2 regions of the Planococcus sp. 1R117A genome follow, and region 1 is predicted to be linked to the other one. Evidence: riboswitches for the same ligand, from Rfam matches in the RefSeq annotation. Region 1 holds a riboswitch; the other holds the start of a gene.

The links. Region 1 has a riboswitch for cobalamin ahead of ACSFXN_RS01710 (ABC transporter substrate-binding protein). Riboswitches for the same ligand answer to the same signal wherever they lie in the genome.
Region 2: linked by a shared signal. The riboswitch ahead of ACSFXN_RS04520 (acyl-CoA thioesterase) and the one ahead of ACSFXN_RS01710 (ABC transporter substrate-binding protein) in region 1 are both predicted to bind cobalamin.

Annotation. Positions count from the first base shown of each region.
Region 1 covers NZ_JBPRLO010000001.1:390,315-398,267, reverse strand. The annotation lists gene ACSFXN_RS01725 (antibiotic biosynthesis monooxygenase family protein) at 1-101, shown strand, start outside; gene ACSFXN_RS01720 (DUF1934 domain-containing protein) at 260-670, shown strand; gene argS (arginine--tRNA ligase) at 667-2,328, shown strand; cobalamin riboswitch at 2,374-2,560, shown strand; gene ACSFXN_RS01710 (ABC transporter substrate-binding protein) at 2,665-3,639, shown strand; gene ACSFXN_RS01705 (FecCD family ABC transporter permease) at 3,647-4,624, shown strand; gene ACSFXN_RS01700 (adenosylcobinamide amidohydrolase) at 4,626-6,086, shown strand; gene cbiB (adenosylcobinamide-phosphate synthase CbiB) at 6,083-7,036, shown strand; gene cobD (threonine-phosphate decarboxylase CobD) at 7,023-7,953, shown strand, end outside.
Region 2 covers NZ_JBPRLO010000001.1:964,340-972,292, forward strand. The annotation lists gene ACSFXN_RS04495 (thiolase family protein) at 1-293, shown strand, start outside; gene ACSFXN_RS04500 (hypothetical protein) at 624-818, opposite strand; gene ACSFXN_RS04505 (flavodoxin domain-containing protein) at 848-1,336, opposite strand; gene ACSFXN_RS04510 (ribonucleotide-diphosphate reductase subunit beta) at 1,317-2,363, opposite strand; gene ACSFXN_RS04515 (ribonucleoside-diphosphate reductase subunit alpha) at 2,376-4,658, opposite strand; gene ACSFXN_RS04520 (acyl-CoA thioesterase) at 4,660-5,145, opposite strand; cobalamin riboswitch at 5,301-5,483, opposite strand; gene ACSFXN_RS04525 (Nramp family divalent metal transporter) at 5,683-6,954, opposite strand; gene ACSFXN_RS04530 (undecaprenyl-diphosphate phosphatase) at 7,247-7,953, opposite strand, start outside.

The sequences.
Region 1 (7,953 bases):
CTTACGGCCACGCTCATGCGAAGCGGGGAACGTCTGAAGGAATCGATAAGAAGCCGAATATCTTTCCACGTCCTTCTTTTGTGAAAACGTATATCAAATGAAAATGACTTCTTGCAACCACTCCTAATGGGTGGTTTTTTTGTCTGGCCAAATTTCAATACCGTCTCTTCAGAGCATAAAATGAAACTTAAATTGAAATGGAACCTTGAATCGGGCTATAATAAAAAGGCTATTGCTATTACATAAAGGAGGCGGCGGAATGCAAAAAGCTGTGAAAATAAAACTCACGACGATTATCCGTCAGCCAGACACAGAAGAACAGCTGATGGAGTTGTGGTCACACGGCACGCTGACAATAAAAAACGATCGGCGCTACTTGCAGTATGAGGAGCAGCTGGAAGAGCTGTTGATTCGAACCACAGTAAAGCTCAGTGAAAACGAAGCAGTGATTATGAGAAGCGGCGCCCTGCAGATGCGGCTACCGTTTTTATTACATAAAGAACAGACAGGAAATTTAACAAATGAGCAAGGCACTTTTATGCTGACGACAAAAGCTCATGAGCTGACGATCAGCGATACACGCTTTAAAGTCCGTTACGATCTGGCAATGGGCTCTGCTCACGTCGGAGAATATGAAATGGAAATCCAATTTATGGAGGGTCAAAAATGAATGCAGTAGAAAAAGTACAGCACGCCATTAAACTGGCAATCAGTGAAGCGGTTCAAAAAGCGGAATTGACGCCCGAACCAGTCGAAGTTTACCTGGAATCACCGAAAGACAAAGCGAACGGCGATTACGCCACAAACATTGCGATGCAATTAGCGCGTGTAGCGAAAAAAGCGCCGCGTGTCATTGCAGAAGCGATTGTCGGAAATCTTGACAAAGAAACAGCGAATATCGAAAAAGTGGATATTGCCGGACCTGGATTTATTAACATCACGATCAAAAAAGATTATCTGCTGGACGTAGTGAAAACCGTCCTGGAGCAAAAAGAAGATTATGGCCGCACCAATTCAGGCGGAGGCGAGCGGATTCAAGTCGAATTCGTGTCTGCCAACCCGACAGGCGACCTTCATCTTGGGCATGCCCGCGGTGCATCAGTCGGTGATTCACTATGCAACGTATTGGATGTTGCGGGTTACGATGTGTCACGTGAATACTATATCAATGATGCCGGGAACCAAATCAATAATTTGGCGCTGTCCATCGAAGCGCGTTATTTTGAAGCACTCGGCGAACCGCTGAACATGCCGGAAGACGGCTACCGCGGCCAGGACATCAAAGACATCGCTGCAGATCTTGTGAAAGAGCATGGCGATAAATTTGTCTCGATGACAAAAGAAGAACGTTTTGAAGCGTTCCGCAAGCATGGCTTGAAAGTGGAACTGGCGAAATTGCAGCAAGACTTGGCTGATTTCCGCGTTGAGTTTGATGAATGGTTCTCGGAAACTTCTTTATACGAAAAAGGCGAGATTGAAATTGCGCTGAACAAGCTTCGCGAGAACGGCCATATCTACGAAGAAGAAGGTGCAACTTGGTTCCGCTCGACGACATTCGGTGACGACAAAGACCGCGTATTGATCAAGAACGACGGTTCGTTTACATATATGCTGCCGGATATCGCTTATCATGACGACAAATTGTCCCGCGGTTTTGATAAGCTGATCAACATCTGGGGAGCTGACCACCACGGTTATATCCCACGCATGAAAGCGGCGATTGAAGCGCTTGGCTATGACCGCGATACGCTTGAAGTGAGCATCATCCAAATGGTCCAGCTGTACAAAGACGGCGAAAAGATGAAAATGAGCAAACGTACCGGGAAAGCAGTAACGATGCGTGAACTGGTTGAATTGGTCGGCTTGGATGCAGTGCGTTATTTCTTCGCTATGCGTTCAGGTGATTCCCATATGGACTTTGACTTGGATCTGGCTGTATCGCAGTCCAACGAAAACCCGGTTTATTATTCACAATATGCCCATGCGCGCATCTGTTCGATTTTGCGCCAAGCGGAAGAGCTAGGATTCTTAGCTTCTACAGATAATTTAGATCTGCTGACTTCGGAAAAAGAAATCGATGTCCTGAAAAAAATCGGTGATTTCCCGCAAGTGGTGGCAGATGCTGCGAAACAACGCGCACCGCATCGCGTCACTACCTATATTCAGGAATTGGCAGCTCATTTCCACAGCTTCTATAATGCCAATAAAGTATTGGATGCTTCGAACGCGGAACTGACTGCTGCGCGCCTTGCGCTGATCACAGCTGTTAAAACTACTTTAGCTAATGCGCTGAAATTAGTTGGAGTTTCCGCTCCTGACAAAATGTAAGAGACACAGAAAGAATTTTGTGTATAATTAACTTATTAAGAAACTTAATAATTCAATCATAAAGGTGCTTATGTCTAAGAACATGAGTTAAAAGGGAAGCCGGTTCGATTCCGGCGCGGTCCCGCCACTGTAAGTGAGAGCAATCTGCCAACAGCCACTGAAGCAACGCTTTGGGAAGGTGCAGTACGCCATGATCACAAGCCAGGAGACCTGCCTTTATGACAACACCCACTAAGCCTGCGAGGACCGGCTGGATGCACACGTTTTTTATGTCGTCCTTTCAATCTCTCGCAGTGTCTGCGGGAGATTTTTTATTTGATAAAAGGGGATGTCGAGATGAAGAAGTTTTGGAAGTTTGGAGCAAGTGCAGGGATGGCAGCAATGCTGCTCGCAGGTTGTGGCGGGCAAGAAGCACCGACAGGAGAGAATGCGGAAACACCGACAGATCCGCCAAAGGAAGTAGCGGAAGCTGAATTTCCGGTAACGATGAAGGATGCAATGGGAGAAGAAATCGTAATCGAAGAAGAACCGAAAGCGATCGTTTCCATGGTGCCGTCAAATACAGAAATCGCTTACGAACTCGGATTGGGAGAAAAAATGGTCGGGGTATCCGATTTTGATAATTATCCGGAAGAAGCGGCAACTGTCGAGAAAATCGGCGGGCAGGAATTCAATGTTGAAAAAATCATCAGCTTGCAGCCGGACTTGGTATTGGCCCATGAATCAGGTGTAGGCGTCGGTGAGGCTGGACTTCAGCAATTGCGTGATGCCGGCATTAAAGTATACGTTGTCCAGGAAGCCCAAAGTTTTGACGAAGTATATGACACAATGACGATTATTGGACAAGCAACCGGTACAATGCAAGAAGCGGATGCACTCGTTTCTGAAATGGAAGCACAAGTAGAAGAAATCGAAGAACAAGCGAGCAAAATCAAAGAACCAAAAAAAGTATTTGTTGAAGTAGGCAGCAATCCGGAAATTTATACAACCGGCAGCGGAACGTTCATGGATGAAATGCTGGACATCATCAACGCGGAAAATGCGGCTGGTGAGCTGGAAGGATGGGTCAGCATGGACCCGGAAGCAATTGTCGAAGCCAATCCGGATGTGATTGTGTCGACCGAAGGTGCTTACGTGCCGGATGCGGTTGAAAAAATCAAGGCCCGCAGTGGCTTTGCCGATGTTACGGCAGTGAAAGAAGATGCGGTTTATAATGTTGATTCGGATAAAGTTACCCGTTCTGGCCCGAGATTGACAGAAGGTTTGATGGAAATGGCTCAAGCTGTTTATCCTGAGGTTTTCAGTGAGTAAAAACAGCCTGGCTTATATCGTCTCTTTCATTCTATTGGGAGGGGCTGTCCTGCTGGGAGTAACGGTCGGCACGGTTTCCATTTCGCCGGAAGTGCTGTGGAACCCCGAGTCGGATGAAACAGCTGCCAATATTTTGTGGAATATCCGGATGCCGCGCGTGGTTTTGGCAGGTTTAGTCGGTGCAGCGCTGGCAATTGCCGGTGCAGCATTCCAAGGCTTGCTTAAAAACCCGCTGGCCGATCCTTACACTTTAGGAGTGTCATCCGGTGCCTCAGTCGGCGCTGTGATGACGCTCTTTTTCGGCATTTCGGTCCCGTTTTTAGGGAATTATACTTTGCCGGTGATGAGCATGCTGGGTGCATTGTTGACGATGTTTGCAGTAATGAGTTTTGCGAAATTGGTCGATCGTTCCATGAAAATGGAAACTGTCATTTTGACAGGAATCATTTTCAGTTCGTTTCTCGGCTCTGTCATCTCCTTGATGATAGCGCTGACGGGAGAAGAGCTTCGCCAAATCATCGGCTGGCTTCTTGGCAGTGTATCGATGCGAGGCTGGCCCTATGTTCAAATGGCCTTGCCGTTTATCCTCATCGGATCCTTCTTGCTTTGGCTGAACCGGCGTGAGTTGAATGCCATGCTGTTCGGGGAAGAACGGGCACAGCATTTGGGAGTCGACGTGAAAAAAAGGAAAATGATGATTCTTATCAGCGGATCCGTTCTGACCGGAGCGGCTGTAGCGGTTTCGGGAACGATCGGCTTTGTTGGCTTGGTCGTGCCACATATGACCCGGCTCGTATGGGGTTCGGATCATCGGCATGTATTGCCGCTGTCTTTTATCAACGGTGCTGCGTTATTGATCATCTGTGATTTGGTGTCCCGGACGATCATTTCACCGACAGAATTGCCAATTGGGGTAATTACCGCATTTATCGGGGCACCGGTTTTTGCGTTTATCTTTTTCCGGCAGCGGAAAGGAGTGGCTTGATATGTTGAAAATAACAGAGTTGGTTGGCGGATACGGAGATAAGAACATCGTCGATGATGTTTCTTTCCAAGTTTCCAAAGGCTCGATGCTTGGGATTTTAGGGCCGAACGGCAGCGGGAAATCCACGATGATGAAATTAATCAGCGGGGTGCTGCCTTTAAAGAGCGGAAAAATTGAAATTGAAGAGAAGACAATCACTGATTTTGGGGCTAAAGAACTCGCCAGGCACATGGCCGTTTTGCCACAGCTTCATGCGCATGCATTTGCCCATACGGTCCGTGAAACGGTATCGCTTGGAAGATACCCGCATCAAAGCGGCTGGTTTTCTTCCTGGTCTGAAGAAGATGAAACGGCTGTAACAGAAGCCATGCGCTTGATGAACATCACGCATTACGAGACTACACAAATCGACCGCTTATCAGGGGGAGAGCAGCAGCGCGTTTTTGTGGCACAGGCATTGGCCCAAAATGCTAAAATCCTGCTGCTCGACGAACCGACCAATCATTTGGACATCAATCATCAAAAAGAACTGCTTGATACCATTAAAAAACAAGCGATTGAAAAAGAATTGACAGTTGTGTCGATTTTCCATGACATCAATATTGCGTCCATGTATTGCGATCAACTTCTGCTGTTGGACCATGGCAAGATTATCCGTATGGGGGAGCCGCACGAAGTGGTGCGGGAACAGGATATTGAAGCCGTCTACCGGACGCGGGTTAGCAACCATCCACATCCAGAGCTTCCAAAACCGCAAGTCACGCTGCTTCCGGGAATAAAGCGGCGGACAGAAGAATGGGAAATCCGTGCCGAAGACTTTGCAGTTTCGCCGAATATGGTGCTTTACCAAAGTGAAGTTCCTCTGAAAACCGTATCTTCAGCTGTCATCAATGCCGGAGCCGGCTGGTTCCGGACATTCATTAATCGCCATGTGGACATGAATTATAATATCGATGACAGTTTGATGGAAATGACAGGATTCATTGAAGAGTTGGGTTTTAAACCTACAGATACTGTCGGAATGATGACGGCTGTACAAACCCAGGATGCTATCGTGAAGGAGTACAAGGCTTCTTTCGGTTCCATCGTCATTGCGGTGACTGCAGGAATTGGAAATGCAGTGGATGTCTCGAAGGCACTTGAACGTGCCATGCAAGTTGGCACGATTAATACGTGGATTATGGTCAATGGCAAATTATCGGATGAAGCTTTTATCCAAGCGATGATTACCGCTACGGAAGCCAAAACAAAAGCGCTTCATCTTGAAGGCGTAATGGATCTGCTGACAAATACGTTAGCGACCGGAACTTCGACTGACAGCTGTTTGGTCGCTGCTACGCAGCAAGGTGAACATTTGCCATACGCTGGCCCGATTACCGAGCTTGGAAAGTTGATCGGAGCAGGGGTATTTGAATGTACAGTGGAAGCAATTGGCTTATACCGCGAGGCGAAAAAGGAATGATCAGCCATATTTTTGCCATTGGACTGGGTCTCATAATCGATCGGATTGTCGGAGATCCACCCGGCTGGCCCCATCCGGTCAGATGGCTGGGAACTTTGATATCAAAGCTGACAGCCAAATGGAACCATCCGCCGAATGCTTTTCGCAACGGTTTTCTTCTCGTCTTAGCCGCCGCTGCGGCAGCTTTTGGAACAGCTTATCTGTTGGTTTCGGGAGCATATGCCGTTCACTGGAGTTTGGGCTTTCTTATCGAAACGATTTTAATCGCTTCCGGCCTGGCACAAAAAAGCTTGCGTGATGCCGCAGAAGACGTGTACCAGCCGCTGATTCAGAAGGACTGGAGCCAGGCAAGGGAAAAGCTGTCCTGGATTGTCGGGCGTGACACCGCTCATTTAGATGAAAGTGAAATTACCCGCGGCGTTGTCGAAACTGTATCAGAAAATACAAGCGACGGTATTACGGCACCGTTATTTTGGGCATTTCTGCTGGGGGCACCCGGATTATGGCTATATAAAGCAGTCAATACATGCGACTCGATGGTGGGCTATAAAAATGAGGACTTTGTGCAATTTGGCTATGCCTCGGCCCGCTTGGATGATGTCTTGAATTTCATCCCAAGCCGCATTACCGGAGCACTGATTCTGCTGACTACCAGAAACAAACGAAATCTCACGATGCGTCAGCGTTTTGCGGAATGGACACGGGACGCCGTCAAGCATCCGAGCCCGAACAGCGGCTGGCTGGAAGCAGCAACTGCTGTTCAGCTGGGCATAGAACTCGGCGGTGTCAATACATACAAAGGAGTCCGTTCAGAACGCGCCCGCATGGGGAAACCCGTTTATGAACTGGAAGCCGAGCATATCAAAGAGGCAGTTCAGCATATGCATATCGCAGCGATTTGGTTTTATATTCTCTTTGCCATAGGAGTGATGATCATTGAATTTGCCTGACCACGGCGCGAACCCGAAAATTTTATATAAACGACTCGGAATGGAAGCGCCTGAAAAAATTCTGGATTTCAGCGAGAACGTTCATCCTTTCGGCCCGCCGGAATTTATTGCAGACTCCTGGCCATCCTTTCAGGACCTGATCCGATTTTATCCGGACCCTGACGGCGAACCGTTCCGAAGCGCAGCAGCCGAGTTCCATGAAGTTGAACCGGATTGTGTCATTACGGGAAACGGGGCAGCGGAAATTTTCACTTGGCTGGCGCGCCGGTACCGCGGCAAGCGGGTGGTCTTGATTGAACCGGCTTTTTCTGAATACCGCAAAACGCTTGAGGCAGAAGGAGCAGAAGTTGTGGCTGTCCAATTAACAGAAGAAAATGGCTGGCGTCTTCAACTGGATGAAGTGGTGCTGGCGTTAAAAGGCTGTGCTGCTGTTTATATCTGCAATCCCCATAATCCGACAGGACTTTTACTGGAACAGCATGTACTGGTGTCAATCGCTGAAGAATGCCGGAATGCAGGATGTGAACTTGTTCTGGATGAAGCCTTTATTGATTTCGCTGGAGAGGAATTTTCGCTGATTCCGCTGCTGGAAACTTTCCCTCATGTCATTATTGTCCGGTCGATGACCAAGATGTATGCCATTCCTGGTCTACGGATGGGCTATGCCATCGGTGAACCGGAAGTTTTGAAGCAGTTGAAACAAGGCGCCGCCCATTGGAATGTGAATGCGATTTCGGCTCAAGTTGGAGCCCGGTGCTTGGGACAACAAACTTACCGGAAACGTGTGATGGAAGCAGCAGGAGTTGAGCGGGAGTCCATGACGCGCTTTTTGGAAGAAAAGGGCTGCACGGCGACAGATTCCGCTGTGAATTTTCTGTCGTTCCGGCTGCCAGCAGATAAAGCACCGGACGCCTTTT
Region 2 (7,953 bases), 570 kb from region 1:
AAGCGCTGAAGCAAGTCGATTTGAAGATTGAAGACATCGACATCATTGAACTGAACGAAGCTTTCGCTTCCCAGTCAGTCGCTTGCATCAATGAACTTGGTGCGGACCGCAGCCGGGTGAACCCGAACGGCGGCGCCATCGCGATGGGCCATCCGATCGGCGCAACAGGCGCAATCCTGTTGACCAAGCTGACGCATGAACTCGAGCGCACCGGCAAGAAATACGGTGTTGTGACTCTGTGCATTGCCGGCGGTATGGGCATTGCAGCGGTTGTTGAGAATTTGAGAGTTTAATTGTTTAAGATTGAAGCGCAGGGTCTGCTGATTGTCAGCGGATTCTGCTTTTTTATTGGAAGGGTTTCTGCTGCATCAGAAAAAGTGAAAAAGAGGAAAAGAAATTGTTGAAACGCAAGTAAATCCCTGTTTTCCGCAAGTTAATAACATTTATCGCAAGTAATGCTTTCTTTTCCGCAAGTAAAACTCATTTATCGCAAATAAAGTTCTATATTCACCAAGTAAATCTTATTCCCCCGCCACTTCTCCACTTTCAAACGGCATTATTCAACAAAAAAGCAGGCCGGTTGAAAACAACCGATCTGCTTTAAAACTATTTATTCAACTACATTAATTGTTCTCGTCATCTTCATCCTCATCGGCTTCGTTCTCGCCTGACTCGTTTTCATTTCCTTCATTTTCGTTTTCATTCACTTCGGATTCTGTCTCGTTCTCTGAGTCGCCACTGTTTCCTCCACATGCCGCCAGCATGCCTGCGGATAAAAAGACTGCTGCACCCAGCTTCCACCATTTATTCACTATCATCCAAGTACCTCCTCAGTAGTTATCTTCCCCTACGGATTATACCCTTCTATTTTTAGGGAAAACACCGATAGCCTAGTGAGGACGCTGGCAATCAATTTCTCACAGCGTGCGGCATCCTTCTCCTGCGGCGCCAATTCGATTTTCAAGGTAGCCGCCAAATCTGTGTGCACATACAGCATGTCCCGGAAACGGTCGACGGCTCCGCAGAAGTCTGCGAAAAAGCTGTCGCCGGTTCCGAAAACTGCTGTCACTATGTCTTTACGGTCGAAGCGCTCAAACTCTCCAAACAAGCCGCGCATTTCTTTTGGAATCTCGCCATTGCCCCATGTGTACGTGCCAATCAAAACCACATCGTAACGTGAGAGTTTAGAAAGCGGAAAGCCGTTTATTGGCCATAACTCCACTTCCAGCTCCTTGGCAGCGCAGATTTCCTGTAAAATCTCCGCCACCGCTTTCGTATTCCCAGTGACAGATGCATAGACGATGGCAATCCGCGGTTCATAATTCGTCAAAGCCATTCGACTGTGACACCTTCGAATAGGTCCGGGATTTCTGCTCGAAAAAGTCCGATTTCGTGTCGTTCATCATGTCATCGCCGAATACCTGGATCCACGGCATCGGGTTGCTTTGTTCTGCGTATAGATTATCAAGCCCAAGCTGGCGCAGCCGTTTATTGGCCAAGTATTCGACGTAGCCCTCGAATTCTTCCAAGTCCAGCCCCTGGATATCCGCCAGAATGTGATGTGCCCATTCTTTTTCCAGCTGGACCGCCTGATTGACCGCACCGTACACATATTGGATGTTTTCCTCCGTATTCAACTCCGGATTTTCCGTCAGCATGATGCGGATAAACTGGGAAATGAAATACGCATGCTGCATTTCATCGCGCTGGATGTAGCTGATCATCGTGCTCGTCTTCAGCATTTTCTGCTGGCGCGCCAGGTGATAGAAAAAAGCAAAGCCGGCGTAGAAATAAATGCCTTCAAGGTTGATCGAATTAACGCTCAAGCGGAATAAACTTTGCGGCGTCGGGTCTTGTCGGAACGCTTCGTAAGCATCCAAAATCAGTTCATTGCGCTTTCGCACAATTGGATCGCTTTTCGCCTGGTTGAAGCGGGCGTTTTGTTCGCTGATTGACACGAGTGAACTCAGGATATACGAATATGACTCGTTATGGACCGCTTCCTGCTGGGAAATGACGGCAAAAATCGCCTTGAAGCTGGAATCGGTGACATAGTCCATGACCTGGCTCATCGTTGGTGTCTGCAGGCTGTCGAGCGACGCCAGCTGCGTATTGATGCGCAGAAAGACGTCGCGTTCAACGTCCGTCAAGTGGTCCCATTGCTTGATGTCGTCCTGCATATTGATTTCCTGCGCTTTCCAGAAGTTCGCCAGCAGCGTCTGGTACAAGTCGTACATCTGCGGATAAGCGATATCGTTCCAGTTTAATAAACCGGACGATTCCCCGTTGATGATGCCTGTGGATTTATTCGGCTGCTCCGGATTGAGCAGCTTAATTTTTTGCAATGGTGCGTGTATCGACATAATGATTCCTCCTTAGCTTTGGCATGCTTCGCATTCTTCAATTTCGGCCTGGGATGTGCTGCGCACGTAGTACGTCGTCTTCAGGCCCTGCTGCCATGCCTTAAAATGCAGCCCCAGCAATTCTTTCGCTTTGATGGTATGCGGCACATAGAAATTGAAGCTGACTGACTGGTCGATATGGCGCTGGCGGGCCGCGTTCTGGCGGATGCTCCAGTTCTGGTCGAGCACGTGGCGCGAGCGGCGGTAGTAATCGTATGTGTTATGGTCCAAATCCGGTGCCGTCACTTTAAATTTGAAGTTTTTCTTTTCTTCGGCGTATTCAACGGCATAAAGCGGGTCGATGCCATCTGTCGAGCCGCCGATTTTTGCAGTCGATGAATTTGGCGCCACTGCCATCATCCAGCCGTTTCGGACGCCGTGTTCTGTGATTTCTTGTTGCAGTTCATTCCAGCGTTCGCTGGTGTAATTTTTGCGTTCAAAATATTCGCCGGTATGCCATTCCGATCCGGTAAATTCGCGGTAAGCGCCTTTTTCCTTGGCGAGCTCCATCGAAGAGCGGATCGTATGGTAAGCAATTTCCTCGTATAATTTATCGGCAAATGCCACCGCTTCGTCTGTTTCCCAGTGGATGCCTTCAAGCGCGAGTAAATGTGCCCATCCGAAAGTTCCGCTCCCCACCGCGCGATATTTTTTATTCGTCGCATCGGCCTGGCCTACGGAAATCGTGTTTAAGTCGATGACGTTATCGAGCATGCGCATCTGGATTGGAATCAACCGCTCCAACACTTCCGCTTTCACCGCACGCGGCAAGTTGATCGACGACAAGTTGCAGACGACAAAATCGCCCGGTTTGCGGATCATCACCAAGTTGCCGTCTTCATCGGTGTATTCTTTCATAATCGTTGTCGCTGACATATTTTGCATTATTTCTGTACACAAATTGCTGCAGTAAATCGACGTGTGCCCTTTGCCGCGCAGGTGCTTGTTCGGGTTCTGGCGGTTGACTTCATCGCGGTAGAACATATACGGCGTGCCGGTTTCAAGCTGCGACACCATGATGCGCGCCATGATGTCCATCGCCCGGTAGGTCTTCCTTGGCAATAAAGGATTGGCAAGCGCTTCTTCGTATTTCTCCGTGAAATGCTTCACGTCGCTTTCGTCATAGAAATCTTCCAGTCCAAGCGCCGTCCCCGCTTCGTCTTTCCAGCCCATTATCTGTTTTACCTGATGCGGGCAGAATGTATGCCATTCACCGGTGCTGCGGCCGCTGTCGTCGGTTTCCTTCAGTTTTTCCATGAACAGATCCGGAATCGCAACGCCTGTGAAAATATCATGCGCTTTCCGGCGCTCGTCGCCGTTGTTCGTTTTCAAATCCAAGAACCCGTTCATGATGTCTTTGTGGAACACATCCAAGTAAATCGCTACGGCGCCTTGGCGCTGTCCGAGCTGGTCGACGCTGACCGCCGTGTCGTTGACCAAGCGGATCCACGGAATGACGCCGGACGAGTTGCCTTTGAACTTTTTGATATCGGATCCGAGCGCCCGCACTTTGCCGTAATAGACGCCGATGCCGCCGCCGTCTTTGCTGAGGCGCGCGATGTCCCAGTTGTTCAAGTAAATGCCGTCAAGCGAATCATCCACCGTATCGATAAAGCAGGAAGACAGCTGGCCGAAGCTCTTGCCGGCATTGGACAGCGTCGGCGTCGCAACCGTCATATAGAGATTGCTCATCGCCCAATAAGCTTCTTTCACCAGATCCAGCCGTTTGTTTTTTGGCTCGTTCTGCATCAAAGTCATTGCAATGACCAGAAAACGTTCCTGCGGCAGCTCATACAAATTCCCCTCGTAATCCTTTGCCAAATAGCGGTCCGCGAGTAAAAACAAGCCGATGTAATTAAACAAAAAATCCCGTTCCGCATTGATTTCTTTCCCGAGCACTTCGATTTCTTCTTCCGAATAGCGCTTCAGCAAGTCTCCTGAATAAATGCCGATTTCACTAAGAGTTTTCACCAGCCCATAGAAATCCCCGTACTTCAGTTCCGCCTGAAAACCCCGATTTTTCGCAGCTTTTTCGTATAAATCGTTTAAATAAAGTTCCGCCGCGACGAATGTCCAATCCGGTTCTGCCATGGAGATGCGGTTGAGTGCATAAATCAGGGATTGTTCCCCTTTAACTGGCCCATCCATGCTTTCCACTTTCTCAAGCATATCGGCTGTCTCCAATTTATAGACATCTCTCGCCCGCAATAAGGCTTTCGTGACTGCATCTGTTTTCGAATGGATTGTTGTATTCATATCAAACCAGCTCCTTTGCAAATTCATTGATTTTCATGCGGCGCTGCTTGCGTTCTTGCGCACTTTGGAACAACTGCTTCTCATTTTCCGTTTCCGGAACTACACCGGGAACCGGCGTCGGTTTTCCATCTTCGCTTACTGCCACCATTGTCAGGATGGCGGTCGTCGTCAAAGTTTTCTCCCCTGTTTCAATGTTTTGGCATTCCGCTTTCACATAAACTTCCATCGAAGTCCGTCCGGTGGAAATCACAACCCCTTCCAGAAGCAGCACATTGCCGACCCGGGCGGACGACAGGAAATTCACCGTATCAATTGAGGCAGTCACCACGGCTTTTCCGCTGTGTTTCATGGCCGTAATGGCGGCAATTTCGTCGATAAAGCTAAGCACCGTCCCGCCGAAAATCGTTCCCATATGATTGGTATCCGGCGGCAGCACCAATTTGGTCTGAATCGTCCGCGATCTGCTTGCTGTAATTTGCTGTGTCATCTTTCATCCTCCAGTCGGTATTTGGGCAAACAAAAAACCCATCTTCTCAGGCGAGAGGATGGGTTGGATAAACGTAAATAATCCAGCGGAAACCGGCAAAAGACCGTGTTCCGCGCAGAGTACCTTCGTTATACCTCCCAGCTCCCGGAGAAGGTCATTAACTTATAACGATGGCAGGTCTCCTGGCTCATGCGTCTTCCTACACTATGTCCTTCCCGTCCATTGATTGGACAGTGGATTGCCATAGTTCGTCAGCACTTACAGTTGCGGGTACAGCTCCGGTTTTTCATCGGATTCCCTATTAAGCCTTTTCAGGCACCATTGTTATTGGTTTTACTACATATAGTGTTGTTATTTATACAATTTACTAAATACTGTATTTATAAACTATAAACCAGATCTTTTTCTTTTACAAGCCCATAATCCAGAGCAAAAATGCAAAAAAAGTCCGAAAGCATCCATATCAGCTTTCGGACCTTCTTAATTACTCCCCCGCTATCTATAAACCCCTACTCGAGGCAAGATTCTGTTTTTCAGTTAAAACAATTTAAGCAGCTCAACGGTCCCCAGGTAAACAAAGACAATGACACAGGCTGTTAAAACGGTATTGGTGACCCAGCCGTTCTTGAATCCCGGGTCCACTCGTTTCGAATTGAGCAGAAGCATTAGGCTGATTGCTAGAAACGGCATGAACAAAGCGCCGAGCGCACCATATAAGATAACAAGAAGCACCGGCTGGCCGAAAAACAGCAGCAGCATCGGTGGGAATGTTAGCCATAGAAGGTAAAAACGGTATGCCGGATCTTTCTTAGAAACCGGCTCATCAGAATCTGTCCCCTTTTTGCGCACCATCCGGACAAAGTCAGCAAACAGGTAAGGCACGCCGTTCCAAACACCCAATAAGGATGAAAATGCGGCAGACCAGGCGCCGATCAAGAACAGCCAGCGGGCAAAAGAACCAAATTGATCGCTATATAGACCGGATAATGCCACTAACCCTTCTTCTCCATTAATTTCAATGCCGGTACCGAACAGGAATTCCGCTCCGACGACTAGTAGAGATAAGGTGAAAATCGCTGTAATGATGTAGCCGGTAGCGGAATCCACTCTCATCATCGGAATCCAGGATTTGCCCACCCAATTTTTTTCGCGGATCCAATAGCCGTACGACGCCATCGTAATCGTTCCACCCACACCGCCGAGCAGCCCTAAAACAAGCAGCAGCGAACTGCCGCCGGTTCGTGGAACAAAACCGCTCACGATATTTCCGATATCCGGAAGAAGAATTACCGCTGACCCGACAACCGTAACAAACATAAGACCGACCATAAGGGTCATCACTTTTTCAAAAAGTTCATAATGGCCGAACAGCACCAGTGCAAGACCGGCTAATCCATGAATGACTGCCCAAGCCCATAGAGGCATAATGGGAAACATGGTTACCATCATGAGGGCGCTCGTCGACATGGCAGCTGCCCCGTAACTGAATCCCCAAATGATGGAATAGACGCCGAAATAACCCGTTGCCCACTTTCCAAGCGAATGCCAGCCTTCCAGAATGGTCTTTCCTGTTGCCAGCTGCCACCGTCCCATTCCTTCTGTAAAGTAAAACTTGAACAAAGAGCCGAGCAGAATAGCCCATCCAAGGGTCATGCCAAAAGCCGCTCCAGCGACAAGAGCCGCAATCAAATCGCCGGTCCCCACTCCTGTTGCAGCGGTTACAAATCCCGGTCCGACCATTTTGGCTTTCTCTTTCAACGTACGTGGTATAGCAGGTACTGATTTTTCAGTGCTTTGAACTGTAGACATTCAAAAACCTCCCTATACATTATAGTTTTCAGTAAACAAAAAATTTCTTAGCTGAAAATACTACTGGTTGGCTTTTAGTAATGAATAGACATTCAGTTGGTTGATTGAATTCATTATAGACAACTATGTGCTTAATTGAAAGAATTTTCAAAAATTTTATATGAAAGGAAAAGCGAGCTGTTTTCTCCACATAGGAAAGGGCTTCTTCAACTTTTTCGCAATAAAAAACCTAACCTTCTCAAAGAGAAGATTAGGTTTTTTTGAGCCGTAGAGGACTGTTGTCCGGCAGCCCTTACAGAAAGAATATATAAATCAATGCTGCAAGCACCAGGCGGTAAATCGCAAAAGGCACCAATTTGATTTTGTCGATCAATTTCAGGAAAAATTTAACGACGACCAGCGCGACGATGAAGGCACTGACAAAGCCGACAGTAAAGAACGGCAACGCGTCCATCGTGAAATATTGCCAGTTTTTAATCAGTGACAAACCGCTGGCGCCAAGCATGATCGGCACCGCCATGATGAACGTAAAGTCAGCTGCCGAATGGTGGCTCATTCTCAGCAAAACACCTCCGGAAATTGTAGAACCGGAACGCGAGAATCCAGGCCATAGTCCAAGACATTGGAAAAGACCCATACCTAATGCTTGCTTGTATGTCATTTTATCAACCGTTTCAGTATGATGAGGCTTCTTTTTCGTGACAAAATCTGCGATCAACATGAGAATCGCTCCAACAACAAGTCCGATCACGACCGTTTCTACAGAAAACAAATACTCATCTATGTAATCTTCAAATAACAGTCCCAGTACGCCGGCAGGGATTAATCCAACAATCACTTTTGTTAAACTAAGGCGCTGCTTTTTTCCTGCTGTCGCTTTTCTATCCAGTCCAAGCAAATCTTTAAATCGGTCTTTAAAAACGATGACTACCGCTAAAATTGAACCTAATTGAATGACTACTTTAAATGTATTCGCTACCGGCTCTGTGTACAGCTCTT